DNA from 3 places in the Mycolicibacterium diernhoferi genome. Region 3 is predicted to be linked to each of the others. Evidence: predicted binding sites of a transcription regulator. Region 3 holds the regulator's gene; each other region holds the start of a gene.
The links. The regulator LexA, encoded in region 3, represses DNA repair genes until DNA is damaged. The targets are predictions, from matches to a motif close to CGAACANNTGTTCG.
Positions count from the first base shown of each region.

Region 1: a site for LexA is predicted at 3,457-3,470, ahead of K0O62_RS17565 (HNH endonuclease signature motif containing protein). Genes of this name have one in related genera too.
Region 2: a site for LexA is predicted at 6,883-6,896, ahead of K0O62_RS23245 (HNH endonuclease signature motif containing protein). Genes of this name have one in related genera too.

Region 1 is NZ_CP080332.1:3,690,476-3,700,909, reverse strand. Features, by position in the region: gene K0O62_RS17575 (tripartite tricarboxylate transporter permease) at 1-1,488, shown strand, start outside; gene K0O62_RS17570 (universal stress protein) at 1,485-1,877, shown strand; gene K0O62_RS17565 (HNH endonuclease signature motif containing protein) at 1,881-3,452, opposite strand; gene K0O62_RS17560 (SCO6745 family protein) at 3,595-4,353, shown strand; gene K0O62_RS17555 (LysR family transcriptional regulator) at 4,354-5,235, opposite strand; gene mqo (malate dehydrogenase (quinone)) at 5,300-6,682, shown strand; gene K0O62_RS17545 (NINE protein) at 6,687-7,019, shown strand; gene K0O62_RS17540 (DUF2752 domain-containing protein) at 7,009-7,410, shown strand; gene gltB (glutamate synthase large subunit) at 7,520-10,434, shown strand, end outside.
Region 2 is NZ_CP080332.1:4,924,856-4,935,289, reverse strand. Features, by position in the region: gene K0O62_RS23260 (TetR/AcrR family transcriptional regulator) at 76-666, shown strand; gene mfd (transcription-repair coupling factor) at 781-4,407, shown strand; gene K0O62_RS23250 (nucleoside triphosphate pyrophosphohydrolase) at 4,404-5,327, shown strand; gene K0O62_RS23245 (HNH endonuclease signature motif containing protein) at 5,432-6,739, opposite strand; gene K0O62_RS23240 (Dyp-type peroxidase) at 7,121-8,311, opposite strand; gene K0O62_RS23235 (copper chaperone PCu(A)C) at 8,304-8,771, opposite strand; gene K0O62_RS23230 (PepSY-associated TM helix domain-containing protein) at 8,764-10,134, opposite strand; gene K0O62_RS23225 (hypothetical protein) at 10,241-10,434, opposite strand, start outside.
Region 3 is NZ_CP080332.1:2,598,609-2,609,042, forward strand. Features, by position in the region: gene K0O62_RS12290 (molybdopterin guanine dinucleotide-containing S/N-oxide reductase) at 1-649, opposite strand, end outside; gene K0O62_RS12295 (sunset domain-containing protein) at 825-2,843, shown strand; gene lexA (transcriptional repressor LexA) at 2,863-3,552, opposite strand; gene K0O62_RS12305 (oxygenase MpaB family protein) at 3,585-4,541, opposite strand; gene K0O62_RS12310 (TetR/AcrR family transcriptional regulator) at 4,686-5,252, shown strand; gene K0O62_RS12315 (LysM peptidoglycan-binding domain-containing protein) at 5,403-5,888, shown strand; gene nrdR (transcriptional regulator NrdR) at 5,951-6,412, shown strand; gene K0O62_RS12325 (PhzF family protein) at 6,409-7,107, opposite strand; gene K0O62_RS12330 (alpha/beta fold hydrolase) at 7,133-8,155, opposite strand; gene K0O62_RS12335 (proteasome assembly chaperone family protein) at 8,198-9,190, opposite strand; gene K0O62_RS12340 (DUF4192 domain-containing protein) at 9,424-10,434, shown strand, end outside.

The DNA of each region.
Region 1 (10,434 bases), 1.1 Mb from region 3:
AACCTGCTGTACGCCGCGATCGGCGTGCTGCTGGGGACCGCGGTCGGGGTGCTGCCCGGCATCGGTCCGGCGATGACGGTGGCACTGCTGCTGCCGATCACCTACAACGTCAGCCCCAGTGCGGCGTTCATCATGTTCGCCGGAATCTTCTACGGCGGTATGTACGGCGGGTCGACCACGTCGATCCTGCTGAACACACCCGGTGAATCGTCGTCGGTGATCACCGCGATCGAGGGCAACAAGATGGCCAAGGCCGGTCGCGCCGCGCAGGCACTGGCCACCGCCGCCATCGGCTCGTTCATCGCGGGGGCCATCGGCACCGTGCTGCTGGCCGCCTTCGCGCCGGCGGTCTCCCGATTCGCGGTCACCCTGGGCGCGCCGTCCTATCTGGCGATCATGCTGTTCGCGCTGGTCGCGGTGACTGCGGTGCTGGGATCCTCGAAGGTCCGCGGGCTGATCTCGCTGCTGCTGGGCCTGGCGATCGGCATCGTCGGCATCGACTCGCTGACCGGTCAACCGCGCGCCACCTTCGGGGTGCCACTGCTGGCCGACGGCATCGACATCGTGGTCATCGCGGTGGCGGTGTTCGCGGTCGGTGAGGCGCTGTGGGTGGCGGCGCATCTGCGCCGTCGTCCCGCCGATGTCATCCCGGTCGGGCGGCCGTGGATGGGGCGCAGTGATTGGAAGCGGTCCTGGAAGCCGTGGCTGCGCGGGACGGCGTACGGGTTCCCGTTCGGCGCCTTGCCCGCCGGTGGCGCGGAGTTGCCGACCTTCCTGAGCTACATCACCGAGAAGAAGCTGTCCAAGCATCCCGAGGAGTTCGGCAAGGGCGCCATCGAGGGTGTAGCCGGGCCGGAGGCGGCCAACAATGCCTCGGCCGCAGGGACTTTGGTGCCGATGTTGTCGCTCGGTCTGCCCACCAATGCCACCGCGGCGGTGATGCTGACGGCGTTTGTGTCCTACGGGATCCAGCCCGGCCCGACGCTGTTCGACAAGGAACCGCTGCTGATCTGGACGCTGATCGCGAGCCTGTTCATCGGCAACGCCATGCTGCTGGCGCTGAACCTGCCGCTCGCGCCGCTGTGGGCCAAACTACTGCGTACGCCGCGGCCCTACCTGTATGCGGGCATCTTGTTCTTCGCCGCGCTGGGGGCGTTCGCGGTGAACCTGCAGCCGCTGGATCTGTTGTTGCTGCTGATCTTCGGATTGATGGGGCTGATGATGCGCCGGTTCGGGCTTCCGGTGCTGCCGTTGATCATCGGGGTGATCCTGGGTCCGCGGATCGAGCGGCAGCTGCGGCAGAGTCTGCAACTCGGCGGCGGGGACTGGAGCAATCTGTTCACCGAACCGGTGGCGATCGTCACCTACGTGCTGATGGCGCTGCTGCTGCTGGCGCCGCTGGTGCTGCGGCTGATGCATCGCAGTGAGGAGACGCTGTTGATCGTCGAGGATGACCGGGACCAGAAGGAAAAGGCTGCGAACTCATGATTGTGATCGGGTACACCGCAGACCAATTCGGTTATGCCGCGCTCGAGCACGGCATCGCGGAGGCGAAACTGCGCGACACCGACCTGTTGGTGATCAACTCGACGTCGGGGGAGTCGTACGTGGACTCGCGCTTTGCCGGTGCCGGCGAGGTCCACGACCTGGAGGCCCTCCTGGAGGAGTGCGGTGTGTCGTTCGAGCTGGCGCAGCCGGTCGGTGTGGACGCGGCCGCGGAACTACTGGCGGCGATGGACCGCCCGGCCGCGCAGTTACTGGTCATCGGCATCCGGCACCGTAGCCCGGTGGGCAAGCTGTTGCTCGGTAGCGTCGCGCAGAAGCTGATCCTGGAATGCCCGAAACCCGTTCTGGCGGTGAAGCCTTCCGACGACTGACCGTCATCGGTCACCGTCGTCCTGCTCCTCCGGTGGGAGGAGTTCTTCGGGGTGGAAGTGGTGGTTGAGGGTGTCACCGCCGGTGTCCATCAGTGGGGGTGGGTGCCAGTGGGTGCGCCCGGTGTCGTGGTCGATGCTGGTGGTCCAGCCCATTTCGGCGAGCCGGTTGTCGGGGCCGCAGCCCAGGGCCAGGGTGGGGGCGTCGGTGAGTCCGCCGTTGTTCCAGCTGGGTTCGGCGTGATGGGCCTGGCACTGACACGCGGCTTTGGTGCAGCCGGGCCGGGTGCAGCCGCGGTCGCGGTTGTAGAGCAGTAGGCGTTGGGCCTTGCTGGCCAGGCGTTTGGTGCGCCCGAGGTAGAGCGGTTCGGCGGTGTGTTTTCGGTACACCACCAGGTAGTGGTACGCCTGTTCGGCGAGGCGGATCAGATCCGGCATGGGCATCAGGGTGCCGGTCCCGGTGACCGCGATCCCGGCGCCTGCCTCCAATTCCGCCAACGTCGTGGAGACCACGATGGTGACCGGGATGCCGTTGTGTTGGCCGAGGCTCTTGGCCATCAGGGCATCACGCAGGATCGCCTTGACGGCATCGTGCAAACGTTGGGCCCGGGTGCGGGTATCACCGGCGGCCAGGTCGGCCAGGGCACCGAAGTCGGCGGGGTGGTTGGGATCGGGATCTTCTGCTGTGTCAGCGTCGGCGAAGGGCTCTTCACCGGCCGGATCCGCGAGTCCCTCATCGGCCGCGTCGTCTTCACTGTCGGCGCCCGCGGGTTCTTCTTCGCCCTCCGGATCGCACGCCGGCCCGGGTTCGTCTTCGAGCGGGTTCGGGTCCGGATTGAGCTGGGGCTCAGCGTCATCGGGGTTGTTGACCCCGGGCCGGCCCCACACCTCTTGCGCGGTGCCCAGATACGCCGCCAACTCCGCATCGACCCAGCCGGTGATGCGCACCAGCCCGTCGGCATCCTGCGGGCCCAGGGTGATGCCCCGCTTATGCCGCGCGACATCGGGGCCATGGCCGTCCTGGTTGAGTTTGTAGAGCACCCGTTCGGCGGCCTTTTCCAGGGTTTCCGGGGTCGTGGTCTTGGCCGCGGCGACCAGCGACACCTCCAGGTCCGCCAACTCGGTACCAGTCATCCGGCCGCACGCGGTCTTCATTATCGCCCGGACCACCTTGATGTGCCCCGCACAGATCGCTCCGTCGGCCAACGCGGCGGCACAGGCCGCCAGCACCGGCTCCAATACCTCCCCGCCGATGGCGTGGCGCGGGCCAAGCACTTCGGCGCCCGACACCCGGCGGGCGGCCTCGGCACGGCTGATCCGCATCCGGGTGGCCAGCACATCGACCCAGGACTTCCCGCCGATCTCATGCGCGGTGGCCCGGTCCATCAGCGCGGCCTGGATCCGGTGCCCGATCATCTCGTCCGCGCGCGCCCGCAGTTCGCGTTCGGATTGGATGGCCAACAACTCCGCGGTGTCGAACACGGTGAAGTCGGCATCCAGCAAGGCTTTGGTGGACGCGGCGTGATCGGAGAGTGCATGCTGCACCGCCTCCCGACCCTGCACCACATCCCTGCTCATAGTTCGAACATACGTGCGACCACCGACAAACCCTGACAGGATGTGACAGCAGGGACGAAAGAGGCCAAAGAAATTTCTGAGGCCCGGCCGGCGGGCTAATGTTCGTCTCTGACACCGCTGAATTACTCAGGAGATGATTCGATTGAGCGCCGCCGATCTCATTGAAACCACTGCGACCGCGGGAGCTGCCATCGAGCAGGCCGTGGCCGTGTTCATGCTGCACCCGCAGACCTACGGGGAGAGTGTCGCCGCCGGCTATGAGAACCCGCTGGCCGGCTACGTGGCGGGCCGCGGTGGAGTCCTCGGTGACGCAACCGGTGCCACCGTCAGTGCGGCTTTCGCGGTGTTCGAACCCGCCGGCCTGTCGGCCATGTGGGAGGAGGGCATCGCGGTGCGCGGTGCTGCCGGTGCGGCTGAGGTGTACTGGAACCAGGCAGCAGAATTCGGCCGCAAGTATCTGGCCGACGCACAGGGCGTGGACCGCATCGCCGCGCTCGGCGAGAAGCTCATCGCGGTGGCACCCATCGCTGCGTCGCCGTTGTTCGCCGGCTGGCGCGCGATGCCACTGGCCGAGGATGCGCCGGCGCGGGCCCTGCAGGTGATGTTCGTGCTCCGCGAGCTGCGCGCCGGACTGCACTTCAATGCGCTCAGTCTGGCCGGTGTCAGCCCGATCGAAGCGCACATGCTCAACAAGGGCCCCAAGTACGCGGCGATGTTCGGCTGGCCCGAACCATACGCCGACGGCGCGGACAAGAAGGACCGCTACGAGGACGCCGAGCGGGCCACCAACCGCCGGATGGCCGAACTCGTCGACGAGGCGCTCGATGCCGCCGAAGCGCAGGAGCTGGCCCGGCTGACCGCCGCGGCACTGGAAACGGTGAAGGCCAACGTTCCCAGCTGATCAGTAACGCTCCCGCAGGAAGCTGGTCAACCGCCGCGCGGCCGGGGTCACCGCGGTCGGGCCCCAGGCCAGCGCGATCTGACGTTCATAACCGGACGGGGTCAACGCGACCTCGACGGTATCCGGTGCGCCGCGTTCGTCGTGGGGGAGCAGCGCGATGCCGAGGCCCCGGCCGATCAGTTCGTGCATGGTGGCGAACTCGGTGATCTCGACAGCTATGCGCGGGGTGAAACCCGCTTGTTCGCACCATGTTTCGGTGAGCTGGCGCAGGTTGTAGGTCACCGGGTTGGCGATGAACGGCTCATCGCGCAGCTCGGACAGTCGCAGCCGTCTGCGGGTGGCCAATCGGTGAGATGCGGGCAGTACCGCATGGATCGTCTGCGTCCCGATGACGCTGTGTCGCACCTGATCCGACGCCGGGATCATCACCGCGACATCGAGCTCACCGGCCTTCAGGTCGGCCGCCAGCTGGGATCCGTGTGCCTGCGTGATCTGTAACCGGACGCCCGGCGCCCGGCGATGGAACTCCGCGACGAGCGTCGGCAGCCGGCCCGAGCCCATGGTCAGGGGGAATCCGAGGCGGACGGTGCCGTGCTCGGCATCCGCCTCTCCGGCGATCGACTCGATGGTGGCTTCCAGTGCGTGCAGCGGATCGCGGGCCCGTTCGGCGAGCCGGACCGCGGCGGGTGTCAGTCGCACGGTGCGGCCGTCCTGGATCAGCAGACCGATTCCGAGCGTCTTCTCCAGCGCGTGGATGCGCCTGCTCATCGACGATTGCGGGATGCCGAGGCGCTCGGCGGCGCGGGTCATGTGCCCGTCCTGCGCGGCCAGCTCGTCGAGGGCGCGCAACTGGGGCGCCAGCAGGCTCAACCATTGATCCATATATGGATGATATTGCCCCGAAGATTCATTGGACGCATCGATTGTGGGAGGTCATCGTGGAGTCATGAATGAGCAATCGACAGCCGACGTCGTACTGATCGGCGGGGGCATCATGTCGGCAACGCTGGGCGCCATGTTGACGGCGCTGGAACCGGGATGGCGGATCGTCATGGTGGAACGCGCCGACGAGGTGGCCACCGAGAGTAGTCAGGCCTGGAACAACGCCGGCACCGGGCATTCCGGGTACTGCGAGCTCAACTACATGCCCGACCCGGCCGACGGGTCCGCCGCGGCCGGCATCGCCGAACAGTTCCAGGTGTCGCGGCGTTGGTGGGAGCACCTGGCGGCGCGGGGCCAGCTAGATCCCGACACCTTCCTGCACGCCGCCCCGCACATGGACGTCGTCTTCGGCGAGCGCGATATCGCCTATCTGCGTGAGCGTTTCCAGACCCTACGGACAGACCCGCGATTCGATGGTCTGCAGTACTCCGAGGACCCGGCCACCATCGCGCGGTGGGCGCCGCTGGTGATGGAGGGCCGCGATCCGGGTGAGCGGGTCGCCGCCACCCGGCACCCGGCCGGCACCGACGTCGACTTCGGTGCCCTGACGAGCGCGCTGGTGCGCATTCTCACCGACAGCGGCGGCGGATTGCTGCTCGGCCACGAGGTGCGTGGCCTGGTTCGGGACGCCGATGGGAACTGGCAGATCTCCGGCCGGAACCGGGCGGGACATTTCGAACTGCACGCCCGCATGGTGTTCGTCGGGGCAGGCGGAAACGCACTGCGACTGCTGCAGCGCGCCAAGATCCCCGAGGTCCGCGGCTACGGCGTGCTGCCGGTGGGTGCGGCGTTCCTGCGGTGCTCGGACCCGCAGGTGGTGGCACGGCACGACACCAAGGTCTACGGCCAGGCGCCGATCGGAGCGCCTCCGATGTCGGTGCCGCACTTGGACAAACGCATCGTCGACGGCACCGGCCACCTGATGTTCGGCCCGTACGCCACCTTCAGTACCAAACTGCTCAAACACGGCCGGCTCACCGACTTCTTCGCCACCGTGCGCTGGCACAACGTCGCGGTGCTGGCGACCGCGGCATGGAGGAATCTCGCCCTGGTGCGCTATCTGATCGGCCAGCTGCTGGCCACCCGCACGCGTAAGCACGCGGCGCTGGCCCGGTACTACCCGAACGCCGACCCGGCCCAGTGGGAACTGATCAGCGGGGGTCAGCGCGCCCAGCTGGTCACCCCCGATGCCGACCACCGCGGGGTGCTGCGGTCGGGGACCGAGCTCGTCGTCTCGGCAGACCGCAGCATCGCCGGCCTGCTGGGCGCCTCCCCGGGCGCGTCGACGGCGGTGCCGATCATGGTCGACCTGCTGCAGCGCTGTTTTCCGCAGCAATGGGAGTCGGCCTGGAGTCAGCGCGTGCCCACCGACCTTCTGGCATCCTGAATTCATGACCGATCCCGGTTACCCACCGCCACCGCCGCCGTATCCGGGGCCGCTCTACGACCCCGCAGCCCCGTACGGGCGGCACCCGGTCACCGGCGAACCGTTCTCGGACAAGTCCAAGGTGATCGCGGGCCTGCTCCAGCTGCTAGGACTGTTCGGACTGGTCGGCGTGGGCCGGATCTACCTCGGCTATACCGGCCTGGGCATCGCCCAGCTGCTGGTCGGGCTGCTCACCTGCGGTATCGGCGCGATCATCTGGGGCATCGTGGACGCCGTTCTCATCCTCACCGACCGGGTGCGCGACCCGCACGGCCGTCCGCTGCGCGATGGCACCTGAGGTCGTCAAGGGCCGCGCCGCGCTGATCGGCGGCGGAGTGGCCCTGGCGGGTGCGGTGGCCTACATCGGACTGGCCGACCCGCACAAGCCCGGCTTCCTCTTCCCGGCCTGCCCGTTCAAGGCACTGACCGGGCTGGACTGCCCGGCGTGCGGTGGCCTGCGGATGACCCATGATCTGCTGCACGGCGATCTGGCGGCCGCCGCGGTGGACAATCTGTTCCTGGTGGTCGGTCTCCCGCTGCTCGCGGTGTGGCTGCTGGTGCGGTGGCGGCGTGGACGTCCGCTGATGCCGGTGGCTGCGACGGTCACCGTGGTCACCGCTGCGGTGGCCTGGACGGTGGTGCGCAACTGGCCGGGTTTCCCGCTGGTGCCCACCCTCCTGCCTGGATAGTGGCACGATCGCGCTGCTGTATACCCGCGCGGACGCGCTGATATACTGGGTTTTCGGGCCGGTGCAGTCCCTCCACACATCAGTACGGAGACTGCGGAGGTAGATTCGCTTGCTGTTCTCGGCCCTTCCCAAAGCCCAAGGACTCTACGACCCGGACAACGAGTCGGATTCATGCGGTGTCGCCATGATCACCGATATCCTGGGCCGCCGGTCCCACAGCATCGTGGTGGACGGTCTCACCGCGCTGGAACACCTGGAACACCGCGGCGCGGCCGGTGCCGAGCCCAACAGCGGTGACGGTGCCGGGATCCTCTTGCAGCTGCCGGTCGAGCTGTTCGCCGGTGTCGTCGACTTCGACCTGCCCGCGCCCACCGCCGACGGGATGAACACCTACGCGGCCGGGATCTGCTTCCTGCCGCAGGACGAGGACAGCCGGGCCGACGCCCGCGCGCGCATCGAGAGCATCGCCGCCGAGGAGAACCTGGAAATCCTTGGCTGGCGCGCCCTTCCGATCGACCCGGACGGTGCCGGCGTGGGCGCCACGGCCCTGAGCTGCATGCCGTACTTCGCCCAGCTGTTCGTCGCTGCACCCGAACGCTGTGGCGGTATCGACCTCGACCGGCGGGTCTACCCGCTGCGTAAACGGGCCGAGGCGACCGACGACTCCGAAGACGAGGCCCTCGGCGTCTACTTCCCGACGCTGTCCAGCCGGACCATCGCCTACAAGGGCATGCTCACCACGATGCAGCTGCCGCAGTTCTTTCCGGATCTGCGTGATGACCGCTGCCTGAGCGCCATCGCGATCGTGCACAGCCGGTTCTCCACGAATACCTTCCCGTCCTGGCCGCTGGCCCACCCGTTCCGTTTCGTCGCGCACAACGGTGAGATCAACACCGTGCGCGGCAACCGCAACCGGATGCACGCGCGGGAGGCCAAACTTTCCAGCGAACTCATTCCCGGTGACCTGAGCCGGCTTTCGCCGATCTGCCCGCGCGACGGTTCGGACTCGGCGTCCTTCGACCAGGTGCTCGAGCTGTTGCACCTGGGTGGGCGCAGCCTGCCCCACGCGGTGCTGATGATGATCCCGGAGGCCTGGGAGAACAACACCACGATGGGTCCCGCCCGCCGGGCGTTCTGGCAGTATCACGCCTCGCTGATGGAGCCGTGGGACGGCCCGGCGTGCGTCACGTTCACCGATGGCACCGTGGTGGGTGCGGTCCTGGACCGCAACGGATTACGCCCCGGTCGCTGGTGGCGAACCATCGACAACCGCATCATCCTGGCCAGTGAGAGCGGCGTGCTGGACGTGCCCAGCGCCGAGGTGGTGGCCAAGGGACGCCTGGAGCCCGGCAAGATGTTCCTCGTCGATACGGCTGCGCACCGCGTCATCCCGGACGATGAGATCAAGGACCAACTCGCCGGTGCGCACGCCTACGGCGAATGGCTGCATTCCGGCCTGCTCGACCTCAAGACGATGCCGGATCGCGGTCGCGTGCAACCCAATCACGAGTCCGTGGTGCGCAGGCAGGTGGCGTTCGGGTACACCGAGGAGGAGCTGCGGGTCCTGTTGACCCCGATGGCGGCCTCGGGGGCAGAACCGCTGGGCTCGATGGGCACCGACACCCCGATCGCGGTGCTGTCCAAGCGATCCCGGCTGCTCTACGACTACTTCGTCGAGCTGTTCGCCCAGGTCACCAATCCGCCACTGGATGCCATCCGGGAAGCCGTGGTCACTTCGATGGCCCGGGTGATGGGGCCGGAGGAGAACCTGTTGGAACCGACGGCTGCCTCGTGTCGCCAGATCCGGCTCGGCTGGCCGGTGCTCGACAACGATGATCTCAACAAGCTCGTGCACATCAACGACGACGGTGAACAGCCCGGACTGCGCACCGCGGTGCTGCGCGCGCTCTACGACGTCGAGCGCGGTGGCGACGGCCTGGCCGAGGCACTGGAGGAACTGTGTATCCGGGCCGGCGACGCCATCGCGAAGGGCGCTCGCACGCTGGTTCTTTCGGACCGGGATTCGGACCACACCCGCGCCCCGATCCCGTCGCTGCTGGCCGTCTCGGCGGTGCACCACCATCTGGTCGACACCAAACAACGCACCAGTGTCGGACTGGTGGTGGAATCCGGCGACGCCCGCGAGGTGCACCACATCGCGATGCTGATCGGTTTCGGTGCGGCCGCGGTCAATCCGTACCTGGCCTTCGAATCGATCGAGGACCTGATCCGTGAGGGCGAACTCACCGGCATCGAACCGTCCACCGCTGTGCGTAACTACCTCAAGGCGCTCGGCAAGGGCGTGATGAAGGTGATGAGCAAGATGGGCATCTCGACGGTGTCCTCCTACACGGGCGCGCAGGCCTTCGAGGCGATCGGGCTGGACCGCAGCGTGATCGACCAGTACTTCACCGGCACCCCCATGCAGCTCGGTGGGGTGGGGCTCGACGTGCTGGCCGAAGAGGTCAGGTTCCGGCACCGCCGCGCCTACCCGGAGAACCCCACCGAGCGAGCGCACCGGCGGCTGTCGGTCGGCGGCGAGTACCAGTTCCGCCGCGACGGCGAATTGCACCTGTTCACACCGGAAGTCGTGTTCCTTCTGCAGCATGCGACGCGGACCGGGCGCAGCGAGGTGTTCGCGCAGTACTCCGAGGAGGTGAACCGGCTGTCCAGGGAGGGCGGAGCCCTGCGTGGCCTGTTCGAGTTCAAGAACGGGGTGCGCCCCCCGGTGCCGCTGGAGGAGGTGGAGTCGGCGGACGCCATCGTCACCCGGTTCAACACCGGCGCGATGAGCTACGGCTCCATCTCGGCCGAAGCGCACGAGACCATGGCCATCGCGATGAACCGCCTCGGTGCCCGGTCCAACTCCGGTGAGGGCGGCGAGGAGACCGACCGGTTGTACGACCCGAAGCGGCGCAGCGCGGTCAAGCAGGTCGCCTCCGGGCGGTTCGGCGTCACCAGCGACTATCTGGTGAACGCCACCGACATCCAGATCAAGATGGCACAGGGCGCCAAACCCGGTGA
Region 2 (10,434 bases), 2.3 Mb from region 3:
GAGACTCTAGTCGAACCCGTTAGGCTCCTCATCGTGGCAGCACCCGATAAAGAGAGTCGTGCGCCGCGCGCCCGCATGACCGGTAGCGAACGCCGCCAGCAGCTCATCGAGGTCGCCAAGTCGCTTTTCGCCGAGCGCGGGTTCGATGCCACCTCCATCGAGGAGATCGCGCAGCGCGCGAATGTCTCCAAACCGGTGGTCTATGAGCACTTCGGTGGCAAGGAGGGGCTGTACGCGGTCGTCGTCGACCGGGAGATGTCGGTGCTGCTGGACCGGATCACCGCCTCGCTGACCGAGAACCGGTCCCGGGTGCGCATCGAGCGGGTGGCGATGGCGCTGCTGACCTATGTCGAGGAACGCACCGACGGGTTCCGCATCCTCATCCGGGACTCGCCGGCCGGGATCACCTCGGGCACCTATGCGTCCCTGCTCAACGACGCCGTCAACCAGGTGGCCTCCATTCTGGCCGGGGATTTCTCCCGGCGTGGGCTGGACCCGGATCTGGCCCCGCTCTACGCCCAGGCGCTGGTCGGGTCGGTGTCGATGACGGCCCAGTGGTGGCTCGACGTGCGTGAGCCGCCCAAGGAGGTGGTGGCCGCGCACGTGGTCAATGTGGTCTGGAACGGGCTGACACACCTGGAAGCCAATCCCGAACTGGAGGACTGATTCAGGACGGGGGCGCGGCGTCGCGGGCCCCGCGCTTGTCCCCGGCGCCGATTTTCCCGCTCGTTCCGGCGCGAGGCAGGTCACCCCGGGCCGCCACCTAAGATGGGGGGCATCATGACCGCACCCGGGCACACTCATGTCCAAAATTCGATCGCGGGACTCGTCGACCTGGCGCTGAGCTCGCCCACCTTCACCGATCTGATCGACCGCGCGCAGGCCCGTCCGGACACGCTGGCGATGGTCGGCCCGGCCGGCGTCCGGCTGTTCGTCGCGGCGGCGCTGGCGCGTACCGGCCCGCTGCTGGTGGTGACCGCCACCGGCCGGGAGGCCGACGACCTGACCGCCGAACTGAAGGCCGTCTTCGGGGAGGCCGTCACGCTGTTCCCGTCCTGGGAGACTCTGCCGCACGAACGGCTCTCGCCCGGCGTGGAGACCGTCGGCGCCCGGATGATGGTGCTGCGCAGGCTCGCACACCCCGATGACGAACACCTCGGCCCGCCGCTGCAGGTCGTGGTCACCACCACCCGCTCGCTGCTGCAGCCGATGGCGCCCGCGCTCGGTGACCTCGAACCGGTCACGCTGACGGTCGGCGTCGAGGCCGATTTCGACGCCACCATCGCCCGGCTGGTCGAGCTGGCCTACACCCGGGTCGACATGGTCGCCAAACGCGGCGAGTTCGCCGTCCGCGGCGGCATCCTGGACGTCTTCGCGCCGACCGCCGAGCATCCGGTGCGCGTCGAGTTCTGGGGCGACGAGGTCTCGGAGATGCGGATGTTCTCCGTCGCCGACCAGCGGTCCATCACCGAGATCGAGGTCAGCCACCTGGTCGCGGTCCCGTGCCGGGAGATCCTGCTCACCGAGGCGGTCAAGGAACGGGCCCGCCAACTCGTCGACGCCCAGCCCCAGACCGACAACACCGTGGCCGGGTCCATCGGGGACATGCTGGCCAAGCTGTCCGAGGGCATCCCGGCCGACGGCATGGAGGCGCTGCTGCCGGTGCTACAGCCCGACGAGCTGACCCTGCTGACCAGCCATCTGCCCAAGGGCACCCCGGTGCTGGTGTGCGACCCGGAGAAGGTGCGCTCCCGGGCGGCCGACCTGATCCGCACCGGCCGCGAGTTCCTGGAGGCGTCCTGGTCGGTGGCCGCGATCGGCGGCGCCGCCCCGGTCGACGTCGAGGCGCTCGGCGGCTCGGGTTTCCGCGAACTCGACGAGGTCCGGGCGGCCGCCGAGCACTGGTGGACACTCAGTCAGCTCAACGACGAATCCGCAGTGGAACTCGACGTGCGCCCCGCCCCGTCGGCGCGCACCCAGCACGCCGTCGAGGAGATCTTCGCGATGCTGCGGGCCCACGTGCTGACCGGCGGGTTCGCCGCGGTGGTCACCCCGGGCGCCGGAACCGCGCACCGCGTCGTCGAGCAGCTCGGCGAATCCGACACTCCGGCAACCATTCTGGAGCCCGGAGCGCAGCCGGCGGCCGGCGTCGTCGGTGTTCTCAAGGGCCCGTTGCACGACGGTCTCGTGGTGCCGGGCGCAAACCTGGTGATCATCACCGAGACCGACCTCACCGGTAACCGGGTGGCCGCGACCGATGGCAAACGGCTTGCCGCCAAACGGCGAAACGTCGTCGACCCGCTGGCACTGGCCGCCGGTGACCTGGTGGTGCACGATCAGCACGGCATCGGCAAGTTCGTCGAGATGACCGAGCGGGTGATCGGCGGCGCGCGGCGCGAGTACCTGGTGCTGGAGTACGCCTCGGCCAAACGCGGCGGCGGTACCGACAAGCTGTATGTGCCGATGGACTCCCTCGATCAGCTGTCCCGCTACGTGGGCGGGCAGGCGCCCACCCTGAGCCGGCTCGGCGGCAGCGACTGGACGAACACGAAAACCAAGGCGCGCAAGGCGGTTCGCGAGATCGCCGGTGAGCTGGTGTCGCTGTACGCCAAGCGTCAGGCCGCGCCCGGGCACGCGTTCGGTCCGGACACCCCGTGGCAGGCCGAGATGGAGGACGCCTTCGGCTTCACCGAGACCATGGACCAGATGACCGCGATCGCCGAGGTCAAGGCCGATATGGAGAAACCGGTCCCGATGGACCGGGTGATCTGCGGCGACGTCGGCTACGGCAAGACCGAGATCGCGGTCCGGGCGGCGTTCAAGGCGGTGCAGGACGGTAAGCAGGTGGCGGTGCTGGTGCCCACCACGCTGCTGGCCGACCAGCATCTGCAGACCTTCACCGCGCGCACCGCCGGCTTCCCGGTCACCGTGAAGGGTCTGTCCCGGTTCACCGATCCGGCCGATTCCAAGGCCACCCTGGAGGGCATGGCCGACGGCTCGGTGGACATCGTCATCGGCACCCACCGGCTGCTGCAGACCGCGGTGCGCTGGAAGGACCTCGGCCTGGTGATCGTCGACGAGGAGCAGCGTTTCGGCGTCGAGCACAAGGAACACATCAAGAGTCTGCGCACCCACGTCGACGTGCTGACCATGAGCGCCACGCCGATCCCGCGCACCCTGGAGATGAGCCTGGCCGGCATCCGGGAGATGTCGACCATCCTCACCCCGCCCGAGGAGCGCTTCCCGGTGCTCACCTACGTCGGCCCGCACGATGACAAGCAGGTCGCCGCGGCGCTGCGCCGTGAACTGTTGCGTGACGGGCAGGCGTTCTACATCCACAACCGGGTCAAGTCGATCGATCAGGCCGCCGCGCGGGTGCAGGCCATGGTGCCCGAGGCCCGGGTGGTGGTGGCGCACGGCCAGATGCCCGAAGAGGCGCTGGAGAAGACGGTCGAGGGCTTCTGGAACCGCGACTTCGACATCCTGGTGTGCACCACCATCGTCGAGACGGGCCTGGACATCTCCAATGCCAACACCCTGATCGTGGAGCGTGCCGACACGTTCGGTCTGTCCCAGCTGCACCAGTTGCGCGGCCGGGTCGGGCGTAGCCGCGAGCGCGGCTATGCCTACTTCCTGTATCCACCGGAGAACCCGCTCACCGAGACCGCGCACGACCGGCTGGCCACCATCGCGCAGAACAACGAGCTCGGCGCGGGTATGGCGGTGGCCATGAAGGACTTGGAGATTCGCGGCGCGGGCAACGTGCTGGGCGTCGAGCAGTCCGGGCATGTCGCCGGTGTCGGCTTCGATCTGTACGTGCGGCTGGTCGGCGAGGCCGTGGAGGCCTACCGCGCCGCCGTCGACGGCAAAACCGTTGCCGCCGTTGAGGAACCCAAGGATGTGCGGATCGACCTGCCGGTGGACGCGCACCTGCCGCCGGACTACATCGGCAGCGACCGGTTGCGGTTGGAGGCCTACCGGCGGCTGGCCGCCGCCTCCGACGGTGCCGGTGTGGACCGCGTCATCGAGGAACTGGTGGACCGGTACGGTCCGCTGCCCGAACCGGCGCAACGCCTGATCGCGGTGGCGCGCCTGCGGCTGCTGTGCCGTGAGTACGGGGTCACCGAGGTGTCCACGGTGTCGGATTCCACGCTGAAGGTCGCGCCGCTGACCCTGCTGGACTCCGGGCAGTTGCGGCTCAAGCGGGTGTACCCGGGAGCGAACTACCGTGCCACCACCTCGACGGTGCAGATCCCGATCCCGCGGGCCGGCACCGGGGTGGGCGCCCCGCGCATCCGTGATCTCGAACTGCTGCAAGCGGTTGCGGGGCTGTTGCTCGCATTGGACGGTCGCCCGGTCAACGAGGTTGATATAACCGACCTGGGAGTTGGAGGTGGCGCGCAATGACAGTCGTTCTCGTCGACCCGCGCCGGCCCTCGCTGGTTCCGGTGGAGGCGGTCGGTCTGCTCGCCGGTGACGTGCGGTACACCGAGGAGATGCCGATCAAGGTGCCGTGGTCGCTGCCGTCGGCTCGGCCGTATCTGCCCGGTGATGACGACGCGGCCGCCGTGCTGCTGTCCTCGGACCCGGAGCACCCCGCGGTGCGGGCCCGGCTGGGCGCCGGGGCGACGCTGATCGCCGCGCCCGGCCCGCAGCCCGGTGAACGACTCGTCGACGCGGTGGCGATCATGGACAAGCTGCGCACCGACGGCCCGTGGGAGAGCGAGCAGACCCACGATTCGCTGCGGCGGTATCTGCTGGAGGAGACCTACGAGCTGTTCGACGCGGTGCGCGGCGGTGACGCTGCGGAGCTGCGTGAGGAACTCGGAGATGTGTTGCTGCAGGTGCTGTTCCATGCCCGCATCGCCGAGGACGCGCCCGTGCACCCGTTCGATATCGACGATGTCGCCGACGCACTGGTGCGCAAACTGGGCAACCGGGCCGCCGGTGTGCTTGCCGGCCAGTCGATCTCGCTGGAAGAGCAGCTCGCCCAGTGGGAGGAGCGCAAATCGCTGGAGAAGGTGCGGGCCTCCTGTATGGACGATGTGGCCACCGGTCAGCCCGCGCTCGCGCTGACCCAGAAGGTGCTCGAGCGTGCCGCGGCCGCGGGGCTGCCCGACGACCTGGTGCCGGACAGCCTGCGCGAGGTGCGCATCACGGTGGACTCCGATATCGAGAATGTGCTGCGAACAGCGACATTGGAGTTCATGGACACGATCCGCGCGGCCGAGAAGGCGGTCGCGGCCGCCCGCGGCGGCGGCCCGATCGGGGATACGCCGCCGGAGGCCATCAGCGCCGACGAGTGGCGCGCGCACTGGCCAGGCTAGTCGGACGCAAGGCGTCGTGGCGGGTCCGGCTCGTTCGTGTGTGCCGGTTCCCGCCGCTGGTTCGGCGTTCTCTGTGTAGTTGTCAAGGTGCGCGGAGGGTTTGGTTACGCGGCGGTGGGTAGGTCGGTCATGGTGCGTCGTGCGTGGGAGCGCAGGTGCGCCGGTTCTGCTTCATTGGGTTTGTGGGGCGGGATGAACCAGGGGTGGCGGTCGGGGCCGAGGTAGACCTGCCAGCCGCCGTGGTGGATCGCGGTGTGGTGGCGTCGACACAGCAGCACACCGTTGTCCAGGCAGGTGGTGCCGCCGCTGCTCCATGGGGTGATGTGGTGGGCGTCGCACCAGGACACCGGTCGCCCGCAGCCCGGGTGTGCGCAACCACGGTCGCGTGCTGCCAACCCTTGACGAATTGTGGGTGGGAACAGTCGCTCGCTGCGCCCCACATTCAGTGGCGCTCCCGCGTCATCGACAGTCACTACCCCGACAGTGCTGTCGCAGGTGATCAGGTCGGCGGTGGTGGCGGTGATGGGGCCGGTGAATCCGAGGGTGTCGACGAACCCTGTTGGCTGGGGCCGGATAAGGGTGACGTGCGGGAGCACGCCCCCGGAGGTCGGGCGCCGCGAGTTCGACAGGTAGGTTCGCACGACTTGACCGAGGGCGTCCGCGCGACGCTGACCGACAGGGCGCGGGTCCGGTGAGCCGTCCGGCAGCGGGACGGGCCGGCACAGCGGGTCCAATGCGGTGAGCAGTTCTTCGCCGGTGAGTGCATCGAGGTCCAGGGTGGCTGCAACGCGTCCTTCGTCGTTGACGACGAGCGTCATCTCGTTGAGGTCGGCGTTTTCCGCGACCGGCACCGACTGATCGTCTTCGGGTTGTACCCCGGCTCTGTCGATGGCGATCTCGCGGGCCTTCTCGGCCACCTGCGCCGGGGTGGTCTGGATCATCAGTTTGGTGACGACCTTGGACCGGTCTTCTTCGGACAAGGGCACTCTGGCGTTGATGTGGGTGACGCCGCGTCCGACGGCGTCGGCGAATTCGATGCCGACCCCGCCGAGGCGCTGGGCCTGGGTCAGGGCCGGCAGGGTGTGCGCAGCCCGGCCGACCCGCGCCGCCCGGTGTGCCGCGCCTGGAGAGACGCCGCAACTGGTCAGCAGATCGGCTCCCGAGTGCAGGTGCTTGCGGGCCGGGATCCCGAGTCGCTCGGTGGCCGCGGTCGCCTGGGCGATCACATGATCAAGGAGATTGCGGGCGGTGACTGCGGCCACCAGCACCGCGAGCAGGGGCTGCTCATCGAAGACCCGGCGGGGACAGTCCAGCAGATGAAACAGTCTGCGTTCGCCGTCTTCATCCGGAGGTCCAACAGCAAGGTCGTCGATCAACGCACCGATGAACGTTTCGAGATGGGTGGCGTCCATGACGGATACCGACTTTCACAGAAGGTGCACAACGGCACGATCAGGCAAGGCGGTTCGACCAGTCCCGCGGGACAGAAGAACCTCTCGGCGACCGGAGTCGCGGTCTGAAGCTCACCGTGGAGCGATGGGAGCCACGTCGCATTCGAACGTGTGTTCGATACTACGCGGGTTCAAACCGCCGCGCAAGTGTCATCTCCCAGGACATCGGTGGCAGTTCGGGTGGCTAGATGCGGTATGCGTCAAGTCATTGGCCGCGTCCAGTGTGGCCCGGTGTCGACAGCATGCACGCGACTCGATGCCACCGAGTGCGTGCTCCGCCCCATGTCGCGACCTCCGAGACGATGTCCTGCAACGCTATTGATGATGGCCGGGACCGCCCGTCTAGCCGAACAGTCCCTGCCCCAGCCAGCCGCCCTCGGCGACGCCGGGCAGCATCGCGAACGTCGCCGACCCGACGGTGGTGATCCACGGGTTCATCGCATCGGCTCCGGCCAGCCGCTGCTGCACCGGGACGAACTGGCGGGCCGGGTCACGCTGGTAGCTCGCGAAGATCAACCCACTGTCGGTGGTCGCCCCGGCCGCCGGCGGATCGTCGTAGTTGTACGGCCGGCGCAGGAACCGCTCGCCCTCGTGCACCGGACGGGCCAGCGCGATATGCGAATTCGGCGGGATGACCGGTATCCCGTTGACCTGCGCCTGCAGATCCGGCGGGTCGGATTCACGGGTCCCGGTCAACGGCGCACCGGTGTCCAGGCGCCGGCCCATCGCGAATTCCTTGCTCGCCCGGTCGAGTTCGTCCCAGGTGTCCATCTCGGCGCGGATCCTGCGCACCACCAGGATGGTGCCGCCGGCGAACCACGGCTGCCCGGCCCCGTCATCCCAGACGAAGCGGTCGAACTCGGCCGCGGTGCGCAGATTCGAGGTGCCGTCCACCTGACCCATCAGGTTGCGCATCGTCGCCCCGGACCCGTCGGCTCCGTGCGCGGTGCGGAAACCGCTCTGCCGCCAGCGTTGTACGGTCATCGCCCGCACGTTCTTGAGCAACACCCGGGCGGTGTGCGCCACGACCATCGGGTCGTCGGCGCAGATCTGCAGCAGCACATCGCCCCCGCAGAAGCGCCGGTCCAGCCGGTCGGTGCGGAACGCGGGCATATCGATCGCCGTGGGCGGGCGCCGGTGCGCGAGCCCGATCCGCTCGAACAGCGCCGGCCCGAGCCCGACACTCACGGTCAGCCGGGCCGGACGGTGTGCCAGTTCGGGTTCGGTGTCGGCCAGTGCCGGGCGGCCCTGGGTGAGCCGGGCCGCATCGGCCGACCACAGCTTGAGCACCGCGGCGAGCGTCTCCCGGGCGCCGCGGCCGCCCTCCGGGACCAGGTCGAGTGCCACGAACAGGGCGTGGGCCTGTGCGGGTGTGGCGATCCCGCCCTGATGCTCCCCGTAATACGGTTCGACCGTGTGGCCGAAACCGGCCGGGGTCGCGGACTGGGCGGCACCACACTGGGTGACGGCCGCCCCGGCGGCCAGCGCGGCGGCGCCCCCGGTCAGGAGGCGCCGCCGGTTCACGTCAACCATGGGGCTGATAGTTCTCGCCGGCCCCGGCGAAGTCGCGCACCTGCACGGTGACCGGCAGCGTGGAGCCGTCCTCGAACTGGAGCGTCAACTCGATGTCGGCCCCCGCGGACAGCGGCGCCGTGAGATCCATCAGCATCAGATGGTCCCCGCCGGGCACCAGGTCGTGGCTGCCGCCGGCCGGCAGCACCAGCCCACCGGCCTTGGGGCGCATCGTCTTCGCGCCGGTCGCCCCGGCCACCTCGTGCACCTCGACCATGCCGGCCGCCGGGGAGCTGCCGGACACGATGCGGGCCTCGCGCGGGCCGTCGTTGACCAGCGTGCCGAACACCGCGGCCATCTGCCCGTCACCGGCCGAGGCCCACTGGTCGTGGATGGACACCGACTCGGCCATTTGCTGGTCGGCGGGGGAGCCGCACGCCGAAAGTACCAGCACGGCAAGGAGTATCAGCACTCTACGCATCGGTGCGCTCCTTGCGTCGCTTGGCCGCGGCGATCGCGAGGTCCAGGACCACGAAGGCGGCCAGCGAGATCCCCAGCAGCGGCAGGAACCAGCCCACCGCCACCGCGGCGAGCACCAGCGCACCGATCGCGGCCGGGGGCAACCGTCTCAACCCACCGCGTATGGGTGGGCGACCCACCGCCCACGCCGATCCGCGGGTGGGGCGGCGCTGCCACCACATCCGGTAGCCACCGATGATCACCCCGATCAGTGCGACGGCGACACCGAGCAGCAGCAGCTGGTTGAGCAGCCCGAACAGCAGGCCCATGTGCCCCCGGATGCCCCAGTCGGCGAGCTTGGCGACGCCCGAATAGTCACGCCAGTAGTCGATCTCACCGGTCACCGAGTTTGTGACCGGATCGACCGATGCGGCGTTGGTGGTCAGCCGGTAGGCCTTGTCGATCTCGGCCACCGTGACACCCTGGCCGGGCCCGGCGGGCAGCGTCACCTCCAGCGGCGCCTGCACCCCGGCCGTCGCCGCGGCCCGCAGCACGGCCTCGAAGTCGATGACCCCCGATGCGCCCGAAGCCGGTGGCGCAGCGTGACCGGTGTGACCGGAGTGCGGGTCGGTGTCGAGTTGGGGACGCTGCCACTGCATCGCCGCCCGCAGATCGCTGACGTGTGCCCCGGCGTAGGTCGACCAGGTGATGCCGGTGGCCGACAGGAACAGCAGGCCGGCCAGCAGCCAAACCCCGGTGGCGCCGTGCCGGTTCAAGGTGCGGGCCCGGCTGCCCGGGCGGCCGCGGCCACGCCGGGCGGCCGTCCTGCTCAGCCACAACGCCACGCCGCCGAGGGCCACCACCCACAGCCAGGATGCGGCGAGTTCGCTGTAGATCCGGCCCGGCTCGCCGAGGTTCAGGTGCCGGTGGAAACCGTCGAGCCAGGTGCTCACCGGCAGGTAACCCAGCCAGCTGGTCTCGTCACCCAGCACCCGGCCGGTGTACGGGTCGACGAACACCGCGCGTTGCAGCTCGTCGTCGAGCGCCGGGTCGGCGAAGTACACCCGGGTGGACTCGGTGGGTGCCGCCGGCGGTCGCAGCCCGGTCATGCTCAGCTGCGGGAACGCGTTCTGCGCGGCGGTGATCTGGTCGCCGAGGGACAGCGGCCGCTCGGCCGCCGGCACGGTCAGGATGTCGCCGTAGACGACGCGTTCGATGCTCGGCGCCAGCGCGTACAGGCCGCCGGTGACCGCGGCGATCAGGATGAACGGTGCGATCAGCACGCCGGCATAGAAGTGCAGGCGCATCACGAACGGACGCCAATTGCGCCGCGGGGGATGGGGATCGGTGGGTGGAGGTGCGATGGTGTCATCGGGAAGGGACATGGACAGCCTTCGGCTTGAGATGTGGCAGATGGACGCGACGCCGCAGGACGCGGACGTGCGGACGGCCGCGACCGGCGGGCCGCGGCATCGTGAGAGCAGACGACCGCTAAGCGGTCGCGCGCTCACCCATCGGCGGGGCGCGCATGCCCAGCCCGGTGTGCCACAGAAGTGACTGTGCGACAACGTTGTTGGTGTGCCGCCGGATCCGTTTGGGCGCCGGGCGGGGGGTGCGCGTGGCGAACAGTCGCAGCCAGCGCAGCACCGAGGAGCAGACCAGGTACAGGTGTTCGACGGCGCCGA
Region 3 (10,434 bases):
AGAAGGACACGATGGTGCCGCCGCGCTCCCGCAGCCGGTTCAATGCGGCGCGGGCCGGATGGGCGGTGGTGCCGCCGTGGTTGATCCCGGTGTTCTTCAGCGCGATGCCGCCGAAGGCGACGAACAGGTCGGTGTGCTCGACGATGACGTCCCACGCGGTGGAGCGCTTGAACAGATCGTCGTGGGTGCCGACCACCCGGGGCATGATCGCCCCGGTGGCGCCCAGGCTGTAGGAGTGCCGGGACGAGGTATAGCCGCCGAGCAGCTTGAGGAACCGGTGCACCTGGCTCTGGGCGTGGTGGAACCGCCCGGCGCTGGCCCAGCCGTAGGAGCCGCCGTAGATGGCCTCGTTGCCGTGGGTGTCGATCACCCGGCGCAGTTCACCGGCCAGCAGCTCGGTGAGCTCGTCCCAGGACACCGCCACGAACTCGTCGGCGCCGCGTCGGTCGCTGGGTCCGGGCCCGTCCTGCAGCCAGCCCCGGCGCACCGCGGGCCCGGCGATCCGGGAGCGATGCCGCAGGGAACCGGGCAGGTTGCCGAGCAGCGGAGAGGGGTCGGCGTCGCCGGCGGCCGGGGTCACCGAGGCGATCTCGCCGTCGCGCACCTCGGCGCTGAAGGCACCCCAATGGGCGAGGCTGCGGCGGGACACCCACCGAATCCTAGGGTGCTCCCACGACGGCCCGGCGGCTACGGTTACCCGCGGGAATTTCGTCCGACACGCTTAACCGCAGGTGGCGGATATCCCACGAGTTCGAGGTCAACTGAAGCAGAGTTGACGAACACGCTACTTTCGTGTGGTTTTGTCCGACTTCGGGAGGGACCGAATGACCAGGCAGCGAACCCGGCTGAGCAGGATCGCCGGGCGGGCAGCAACAGGGCTGGTGAGCGCTGGGCTCATCGCGGCTATGGTGCTGCTCGCACCATCCGCTGCGGCGACTCCGGAAGCCGACGCCGACGCCGCGATCACGGCGGCGTGGGAGACCGGTGGCGGCGAAGGCGGGCCCCTGGGGCCGCGCGACGGTGGCGTCTATCCCGCCGGTGAGGGCTTCGGCCAGAAGTTCGCGGGTGGCCAGATCTTCTTCACCCCGGAGACCGGGGCACACATCGTCACCGGTGCCATCCTGGAGAAGTACGAGGCGCTCGGCGGCCCCGCCGACAGCGACCTGGGCTTCCCGACCATCGACGAGGGACCCGGCCGCGCGGCCAACAGCCGCAACTCCACGTTCAGCGCCCCGGACAACCCGGTGATCTTCTGGACGCCGGACACCGGCGCCCGGGTGGTGCGCGGGGCGATCAACTCGGCGTGGGACGCGCTCGGCGGCTCGGCCGGCGTGCTCGGAGTGCCCAGCGAGGACGAGATGACCAACGGTGACGTCCTCACCCAGAAGTTCACCGGGGGTGAGATCTCCTGGAACCGCAAGACCCGGGCCTTCACCACCGTGCCGCCGGAGCTCGCCGATCAGCTCGGCGCCATCGACGTTCCCTCCGACGCCACCTCGGCGATCAACGCCGCCCGCCGGGCCGCCGGCGGCGCGCTCGGACCCCTGGGCGCCGAAGAGGGGGCCCAGTACGCGATCGGCGCCGACGGCGTCGGCCAGAACTACGCGGGCGGCAAGATCTTCTACAGCCCCGAAACCGGCGCGAATGTGGTCACCGGACAGGTGCTGGCCAAGTACGAGAGCGTGGGCGGACCCACCGGGGATCTCGGGTTCCCGACCGCCAGTGAGGCCGACGGCGGTCTGGCACCGCAGAGCCGGGTGGTTCCGTTCGCCGCGGAGGATGATCCGGTCATCTTCTGGACGCCGGACTTCGGCGCGGTGATCGTGCGCGGCGCGATGAACGCCGCGTGGCAGAAACTCGGCGGTGCGACCGGTGAGCTGGGCGCCCCCAAGGGCGACCAGACCGACCACGGCAACGTCGTCACTCAGCAGTTCAACGGCGGATCGATCTCGTGGGACAGGACCAGCGGCAAGTTCAGCACCGAGCCGGCCGGCCTGCAGTCGCAGCTCGTCGGGCTGCAGGTGCCCGGTGCCGACTCCCCGGCCGCTCCGGCGCCGGGCTCGGCGGCCACCGCGGACGCCGACAGCGGCGACAAGTGGTACTCGTGGCGCTGGTGGTGGTTGCTCGGCTTGATCCCGCTGATCGGTGTGATCGCCCTGATCGCCGTCGCGGTGCTGCGAAACCGGCGGTCCCACGAGGACGACGGTTTCGGGGATGACTATGCCGACGACCGCTACGACCGGGGGTATGACGAGCCCGAGTACAAGCAGCCCGAGTACGGCGATCGCGAGCCGGACGCCCCCCAGAGCCTGTGGGCCTCGGCACCGGCGGTCAGCGAGGTGCCCGCGTTCGGCACCATCTCGGCGGGCCCGGATCCCGAGCATCGCGACGAGTCCGGCGATTACGACACCGATGAGGACACCGGCGACTACGACTCCGATGAGGGCGACGAGCTCGAGGAACTGCACGCGCCGGCCGAGGATCTGAGTTTCGATTCCGACCCGGACGCGGTGGACACCGCGCCCACCCGGATCGAATCACTGTCCGAGGCGCCGGCTTTCGACCCGCCCACCACCGCGGTCTGGTCCGGGTACGAGCCCGATTTCCCCAGTGGCCGGCACGCCGCGATCCAGGACGACGAGCCGGAGGATCCGGGTTGGACCTCGATGCGGCTGGCCGACGGCGACCGGTACCGGGCGCCCGAGGGCTATCCGATCAAGGCGGACACCAAGTCGGGCCTGTACTGGGCTCCCGGCAGCCCGGGCTATCGGGACACCGAGGCCGAGATCTGGTTCGCCAGTGAGGAGTTCGCCCGGACGAACGGGTTCGTCCGGGCCGACTGAGCCTCCCCGGGCGAACCCGTCAGACCTTGCGGATGACGGTGACGACCTTGCCGAGCACCTGGGCGTCGTTACCGTCGATCGGCTCGAACGCCGGGTTGTGCGGCATCAGCCACACCTGCCCCTTGGTGCGCTTGAAGGTCTTCACGGTGGCTTCGCCGTCGATCATGGCCGCCACGATGTCGCCATTCTCGGCGACGTTCTGCTGCCGGATGACCACCCAGTCGCCGTCGCAGATCGCCGCGTCGATCATCGATTCGCCGACCACCTTCAGCAGGAACAGCGAGCCCTCGCCGACCAGTTCTCGGGGGAGCGGGAAGACCTCTTCGACGGCCTGTTCGGCCAGGATCGGCCCACCGGCGGCGATCCGGCCCAGGACCGGGACGAACGTCGGCTCCGGCAGCGCGTCGGAACCCGCGACCTCGGTTGCCACGATCGGGGTCACGTTCTTCGGCGTCACGTTGTCGTCCGCGCCGCGGACGTCCACGGCACGCGGACGGTTCGGGTCCCTGCGCAGATAGCCCTTGCGTTCCAGGGTGCGCAGCTGGTGGGCCACCGACGAGGTCGAGGTGAGACCGACGGCGTCGCCGATCTCCCGGATGCTCGGCGGGTAGCCGCGTTCGGTCACGGAGGCGCGGATGACCTCCAGGATGGTGCGCTGACGCTCGGTCAGACTGGAGCGTGCCTCAGGGTGTTCGGTGCTCTCGCTCATATGGCCGAATGTAGTCGCAGGCGAAGACATAATCAAACATGTGTTCGAGGCGTGTCGGGCAGGTTGTACGCGAACGACTTCTTTTGGCGTTCTTCCATCTTCTTCAGGCACTCATGGTGCTTACGCGCGTGATAGGCCAGCGGGAAGTAGGTGAGTCGGTCCGGCAGCACCCGGTACGCCGCCCGGATCGCGGCGTAGATGACCTGCAGTTGGATCTGCTCCTGCCGGCTCCAGCTCACCCCGAGCTTGGCGCGCAGCCGGGGATCGAGCAGGCCGACGATGGACAGGTAGTTGAGCCGGAGCGCCGGCCGCAAGGCCGTCCGGAGCAGTGGTTCGAGCGCCTTGGGCATCGACGTCGAGAGCTCCAGCTTGCCGGCCTTCAAGTCCGCGATCAGCTGCAGCGCCTGCGGGGTGCCCTGCAGGGTGTCGATCATGTTCTCGTAGTACTCGGTCATCTCCGCGAGCGTCTGCGGGTAACCGCGCATCGGCACGTGCAGCAGCTCGGCCAGTCGACGGTTGTCGCGCAGGAGCTCGGTTTTCTCCGAATCGGTGAAATCCCGCCCGATCAGCAAGCGCCCGCCGCCTTGGGCGTTGACGAGGTAGCCGGTGGCGATCACCCACTGGTAGGCCTCGGTGTTCAGTGCGCTGATCCGCTTCCCGGTCAGTTCGCTCGTCATGGTGAGCGGCTTGTGCAGTGCGCGGACCCGATCGCCCTCCGCGAGGGCCGCGGTGCCGCCGTAGGTCCAGCGCAGCACCGAGTCGACCGAGCGGATCGCACGACCGCCGGCATCACCGCGGAACCCCGCGGAATAGCGGCCGGTCACCTCGGCGATCACCGGGTGCATGGCCTGCATCATGAAGGCCGCGCCCTCGACGATGAGAAATGTCCACCGGCCGGTGTGCTCGGCGGTCAGTGAATCCAATGGGACGAGCTCGGGAGCTCCGGTGTGTTCGGCGTTCTGGGCCGGCAGATCCGTTGTGGCAGTCATGGCTGCTCGCACCTCCTCGTGCTGAGGACCCCGACGCTAATATGACCCAGAGGTCGCAAACAAGTCGTGTAAGGGAACAGCATGGTTGCAGAAAACCGCAGTTCAGGACGTAGAAAAGTGCCGAAACAAGAACGCTCTAGATATATGGTCGCAAAAATCGTGACCACGGCAGCGGACCTGTTGCGCACCACCGAACCGGACCGGCTGACCACGAACGCGATCGCCGAGAAGGCCGGTGTCAGCAAGGGCTCGATTTACCAGTACTTCTCGAACAAGGAGGAGATCATCGATGCGGCCATCGAGCGGCTGGCGGCCGACCAGGCGCCGGCGATCGAGGACATGCTGCGGTCGGTGACCATGCACGAGCCGGAAGAGGCCATGCAGGCCTCCATCGACATCCTCATCGAGTTCACGCTCGCCAATCGGACCCTGATCCGCTATCTGGCTCAGCGGCCCGAGCGCGTCCGTGCCTTCGACATCGTCTCCGGGCTGAGTGCGACCCTGCTGGCGATGACGACCCTGCACATGGGTCACTACCGCGACCAGTACCGCAATGAGCTCAGTCCGCGCGCCCTGGCCTGGCTGTTCTTCAACATGGCCGTCGCCACGACCCTGCGTTACGTCGAGAGTGACGACCCGATCAGCCTCGAAGAACTGCGCAGCGGGCTGAAGTTCGCCTCCAGTGGGCTGCTGGCGGGGCGCACCGGCTGATTCGGCGCGCGGGCTACTTGTCGGTGGTCCGGTTTATCGTTTGGCAACAGTTCGATCACGTGTTCTATTCATCGAACACATGATCGACTAGCATTCGAACACAGAAGCGAAAGCCGCCAGGCGAGACCCCTACCGAGAGGCAGCAGTCCGATGACCATTCTCGAAGCTCGTACCAGTGCCCCGCAGTTCGACGCGCGTCCCCGGCAGACGGCGATGGCGCCCGAGGTGTGGCCGCTGCCACGCGACGTGGTGGTGCGCCGCCGGCGCGTGCAGTCCCGCCGCCCGGGAGGGGCGCCGCTGGGTTACCGCAACACCGGGGTGCTGATGTCCCGTGCCTCGCACCGTCGTCGGCCCATCACGCCGGTCGCCACCGTGCTGTTGGCCCTGCTGGCCGGCGGGTTCACCCTGTGGCTGGGGCTGGTCGCCCAACTCGGCGGACCCACCGAGGAGCCGGTGCAGATGCCCACCCGGTTGTCCGTGGTGTACGTGGAAGCCGGTGAGACGCTGCAGCACATCGCGGCGCGGGTGGCGCCCGATGTGCCGGCGGGCTCGGTGGTGGAACGTATCCGTGAACTCAACAAGCTCGAAACCAGCACCGTGCAGGCCGGCCAGACCCTCATTGCCCCCATCGGGTGATCGCCCAGGTAGGCTCGATGACAATCGAGTTGGTAGACCAGCGGTGGGGCAAAGGAGCGGTGATGCACTGTCCGTTCTGCCGCCATCCCGACTCGCGTGTCGTCGATTCCCGTGAGGCCGACGAAGGTCAGGCCATCCGACGTCGCCGATCTTGCCCCGAATGCGGGCGTAGGTTCACCACCGTGGAAACCGCGGTACTCGCGGTCGTCAAGCGCAGCGGTGTCACCGAACCGTTCAGCAGAGAGAAAGTCATCCGGGGTGTGCGGCGCGCATGCCAGGGCCGCCAGGTCGATGACGATGCACTGAACCTCCTTGCCCAGCAGGTCGAGGACACGGTGCGCGCCGCCGGATCTCCGGAGATCCCCAGCAATGAAGTGGGTCTGGCGATTCTCGGCCCACTGCGCGACCTCGACGAGGTCGCGTACCTGAGGTTCGCCTCGGTGTATCGGTCCTTCACCTCGGCCGACGATTTCGAGCGCGAGATCGAGGCGCTGCGCGCCCACCGCGTGTCATCGTCGGGCTAGCCGAGCCGGACGCCGGCGTTCTCGACGACGCGGCCCCCGACCTTCACCCACCCCGTCGGATCCCACCAGGTGCGGATCTCGGATCCCTTGCCCTGCGTGATGTGTAGGTCGCGGCTCAGATGGTCGGTCATCCGCACCGCCGCCGAGCCGGTGGCCTCGTCCTCGATGATCCCGAACTGCGGTGCGAACGTCCGCGAACGCAACGCCCCGCGGTCACGGTCGATCCAGGCCCACAGGTAGTGCTCGGCGTCGTCGGCGTACTCGGCCGGATCCGCGGCGAGCACCTCGTCGGGCGACTTGAGGTCGTGGATGACCAGTTCCGGGGCCCAGTCCGAACGCGCGCTGATCGCGGTCAACTCACCCTCGGCCTCGGACAGGTAGCTCACCTGCACCAGTCCGGCCGGGACCTGCAGTGTCCGCACCGGCGTGCCGCGCTGCTTGAGCCACCACGCGGTGCCGACCGTCGGGTGCCCGGCGAACGCAATCTCGGTGACCGGGGTGAAGATGCGGACATGTGCACTCGCCGCACCCGGCTCCGGGAGATCGACGAATACGGTTTCGCTGTAACCCAATTCGGCGGCGATGCGCTGCCGGTCGGATGGCTCGACGGTCGCGGCGTCGATCACGCCGAGTGGATTGCCGAACTCCCCGTGAGCATCGGCGAACACCCGCAGAACGGTCACATCGACGGCCATACCTCGATGGTAGGTCCGCGGTGCCTCAGGTGGCGCTGCGTTCGTCGGCTTCCATCGCGTCGAGCACGGCGACCCGGGCGTTCAGCGAGCCGGTGATGGCCTGTTCGGTGATGCCGGTGCGCAGCAGGCCGCGCAGCAGTTCGTGGTCGTACTCGGCCGGGATCGTGGTGTCGATGAAGTGCTGCACCACCGCGACGAACCGATCGGGATCGTCATGGAACGGGAAATGCCCGGAACCTTCGAAGATTTCGAGCTCCGAGCCCGGCATGGCGGAATGCGCGAGCCAGGCGTGGCTGACCGGGATCACCGAGTCGTGGGTGCCCCAGACCAACTGAACGGGAACGGATTCGGTCAAATAACATCGGTCCAGCATGGTGACCACCTGCCCACGCCAGTCCACCACCGCGCGTAACGTCCGGGCGAACGCCGAGGACGCGGTGGGTTCGGGGAGATCGGAGAGCACGCGCAGCACGTCGGGCAGGTCGCGGCCCAGGCCGGTCGACCCGAACACCGCCCCGCCGATGCGGCCGACGGCCTGCAGCGCGGGCAGCACCAGCGGTAGCCGCAGCAGTGCGAGCGCCTCGGTGGCCATCGGCAGCGCGGCGATCCGCAGCGCCACGTTGACGTCTTTGGTGACACCGCCGGCGCCGACCAGGACCAGCCGGTCGACCAGTTGTGGGAACTGGTAGGCGAACTGCATCGCCACCCCGCCGCCCAGGGAATGCCCGACGACGGTGACCCGGTCGACATCCAGCACGCTGAGCAGATCCCGCATGCCGTTGGCATAGGCGGCCACCGAGTAGTCCGCGCGCGGCTTGTCGGACTGGCCGTGCCCCAACAGGTCCGGCGCGATCACGGTGAACCGCCGAGCCAGCATGGTCTGCACCGTGTGCCAGGTCGTCGAGTTGTCGCCGATTCCGTGGATCAACAGGATCGCCGGACCCGAACCCGCGATGCGGTAGGCGCGCCGGTACCCGTGGATGGTGCGGAACTGCAGCGTGGGAGATACCTCCGGCACGCTGCGCAGATTGGCCTTGCGCTCGGTCATGTCCGCCCATCCTCGCAATCAGTCGGCGGACATCACCGTAGATCAGGTGGTTTCTTCGCCGTCGGAGAAACCCTCGCTGAAGCCCTCGCCGAACTTGCCGTCCGCCTGCTGGGCGAGGAAACGCTCGAACTCCGCGCCCAGTTCATCGCCGCTGGGCAACTCCTCGTCCCGGGCGAGCAACGAGCGATTCTCCTGAGCGGCGACGAACGCATCGTACTGACGCTCCAGCGCGGTCACCACCTGAGCGACCTCGGCGCTGGCCTCGACCTGCTCGTTGATCTTGGTCTGCACCTCGGCGGCCGCCTCACCCAGCGCGGTCAGCGGGATCTGCAGGGCACCGGCCCGGGCCGCCTCCGCCAGCAGCGTCTCCGCGGCGTGCGGATAGGCGGTCTGGGCCAGATAGTGCGGTACGTGCACGGTGAACCCGATGGCGTCGTGGCCGTGCTGGCTCATCCGGAACTCCAGCAGGCTCGACACACTGGCCGGCACCTGGATCTCGCCGACCCAGGGGGTGTACTCGGCGATCAGCTCCGAGTTGGCCGAGTGTGCGGTCAAGGTGACCGGCCGGGTGTGCGGCACCGCCATCGGGATGGTGCCCAGGCCGATCACCTGGCGCACCCCGAGCCGTTCGGCCAGCAGCCGCACCGCGGTCACGAAACGCTCCCAGCGCAGATCGGGCTCCAATCCGGCCAACAGCAGGAACGGGGTGCCGACACTGTCGTGCAGCGCGTACAGATTCAGCTCGGGCTGGTCATAGCTGCTGAAGTGGTCGGTCTTGAACGTCATCATCGGACGGCGGGACCGGTAGTCGAGCAGTTCGTCGACGGCGAAGGACGCCACCAACTCGGTGTCGAGGGTGTCCTTCAGGTGCTGGACGGCCAGCCGGATCGCGTGACCGGCGTCCGAGAATCCCTCCAGCGCATGGATCAGGACTGGTCCACGCCCATCCGTCGCGGACAGCTGCGGTGCGGGGAACTCCAGCTCGTACATGCCGTTCTGCTCGGGCTGGTAATGCTGCTCCTGGTGATCGGCCATGTAATTCACCTCCTGTTCACTAGTGTCTCGCACTTCGGCGGACGCGCGTTGCCTGCCCCCGACATTCGTGCAACACCGGCGAGGTGACCGGCAATCCCGCACCCCCGGTAGCCGGCGCCACCGGCGGCCGGCCGGCCGGCTGAGTATCCACAGTCGCCGATCCATCCACACCGCGGCGGACCAGCGGCGCCGACGGGGCAGCGGTGACGGTGCCGACTGTCACCGTCGGACGCATGACAACACAACCTCGCGGCCTCGACATCGGTCGACCCGCCTCCCTGATCGCCGCGTTGCCCGCCGTGCTCGGCTTCGTCCCGGAGCATTCGCTGGCGGTGGTGACCGTCGACAACGCCGGACCCGGGGCCGAGTTGGGTGCCGTGATGCGCGTCGACCTGTCCGCGGGCCTGGCCGAGAACACCGATCACCTGGCCGAGGTGGTCGGGGCCGGCGGGCCCGAGGGCGCGATCGCGGTGATCATCGACGAGTTCGGCTCCGAGTGCGAGGCCTGCGGTACCGACCATCTCGAGTTGGCCGATGCGCTGGCCCGATCGCTGGCCGAGGAAGGGGTGGATCTGTTCGCGGTGCTGGTGGTGGACCGGGTCGCTGCGGGCGGGCGCTGGTTCTGCGCGGACGGCTGCGGGGCCAACGGCGTGGTCGACGATCCGGAGGCCTCCCCATTGGCTGCGGCCGCGGTGCTCGACGGCCGTCGGCTCTATCGGCGGCGGGCCGATCTGCAGGAGATCATCGCGGTCACCGACTCCGACCGCAGCGAGCGGCTCGCGCAGACCATCGCCGGACACGCCCGGTTCGAGCCGACCGCCGCGCAGGTGCGCGAGACGGCCCACCTGGCGATGGTGGTCGCCGCCCGACTGGCTGACGGCACCGAGCCGGCCGACGCCGAACTGGTGAGGCTGGCACGCGGTCTGAGCGACCCGCGGGTCCGCGATATCCTCTACGCCCTGGCGGTCGGCGCCGCGGCCGCCGATGCCGAGGCGCTGTGGGCGATGATGGCCCGGGTGCTGCCGGAACCGGCGCGCCCGGATGTGCTGGTGTTGCTGGCGTTTTCGGCCTATGCCCGCGGCGACGGTCCGCTCGCGGGTATCGCGCTGGAGGCGGCGCTGCAGCTCGATCCGCGACATCGGATGGCCGCGATGCTGGACAGCGCCCTGCAGTCGGGGATGCGTCCGGAACAGATCCGTGGGATGGCGCTGTCGGGCTACCGGACCGCGGAAAGGCTCGGGGTC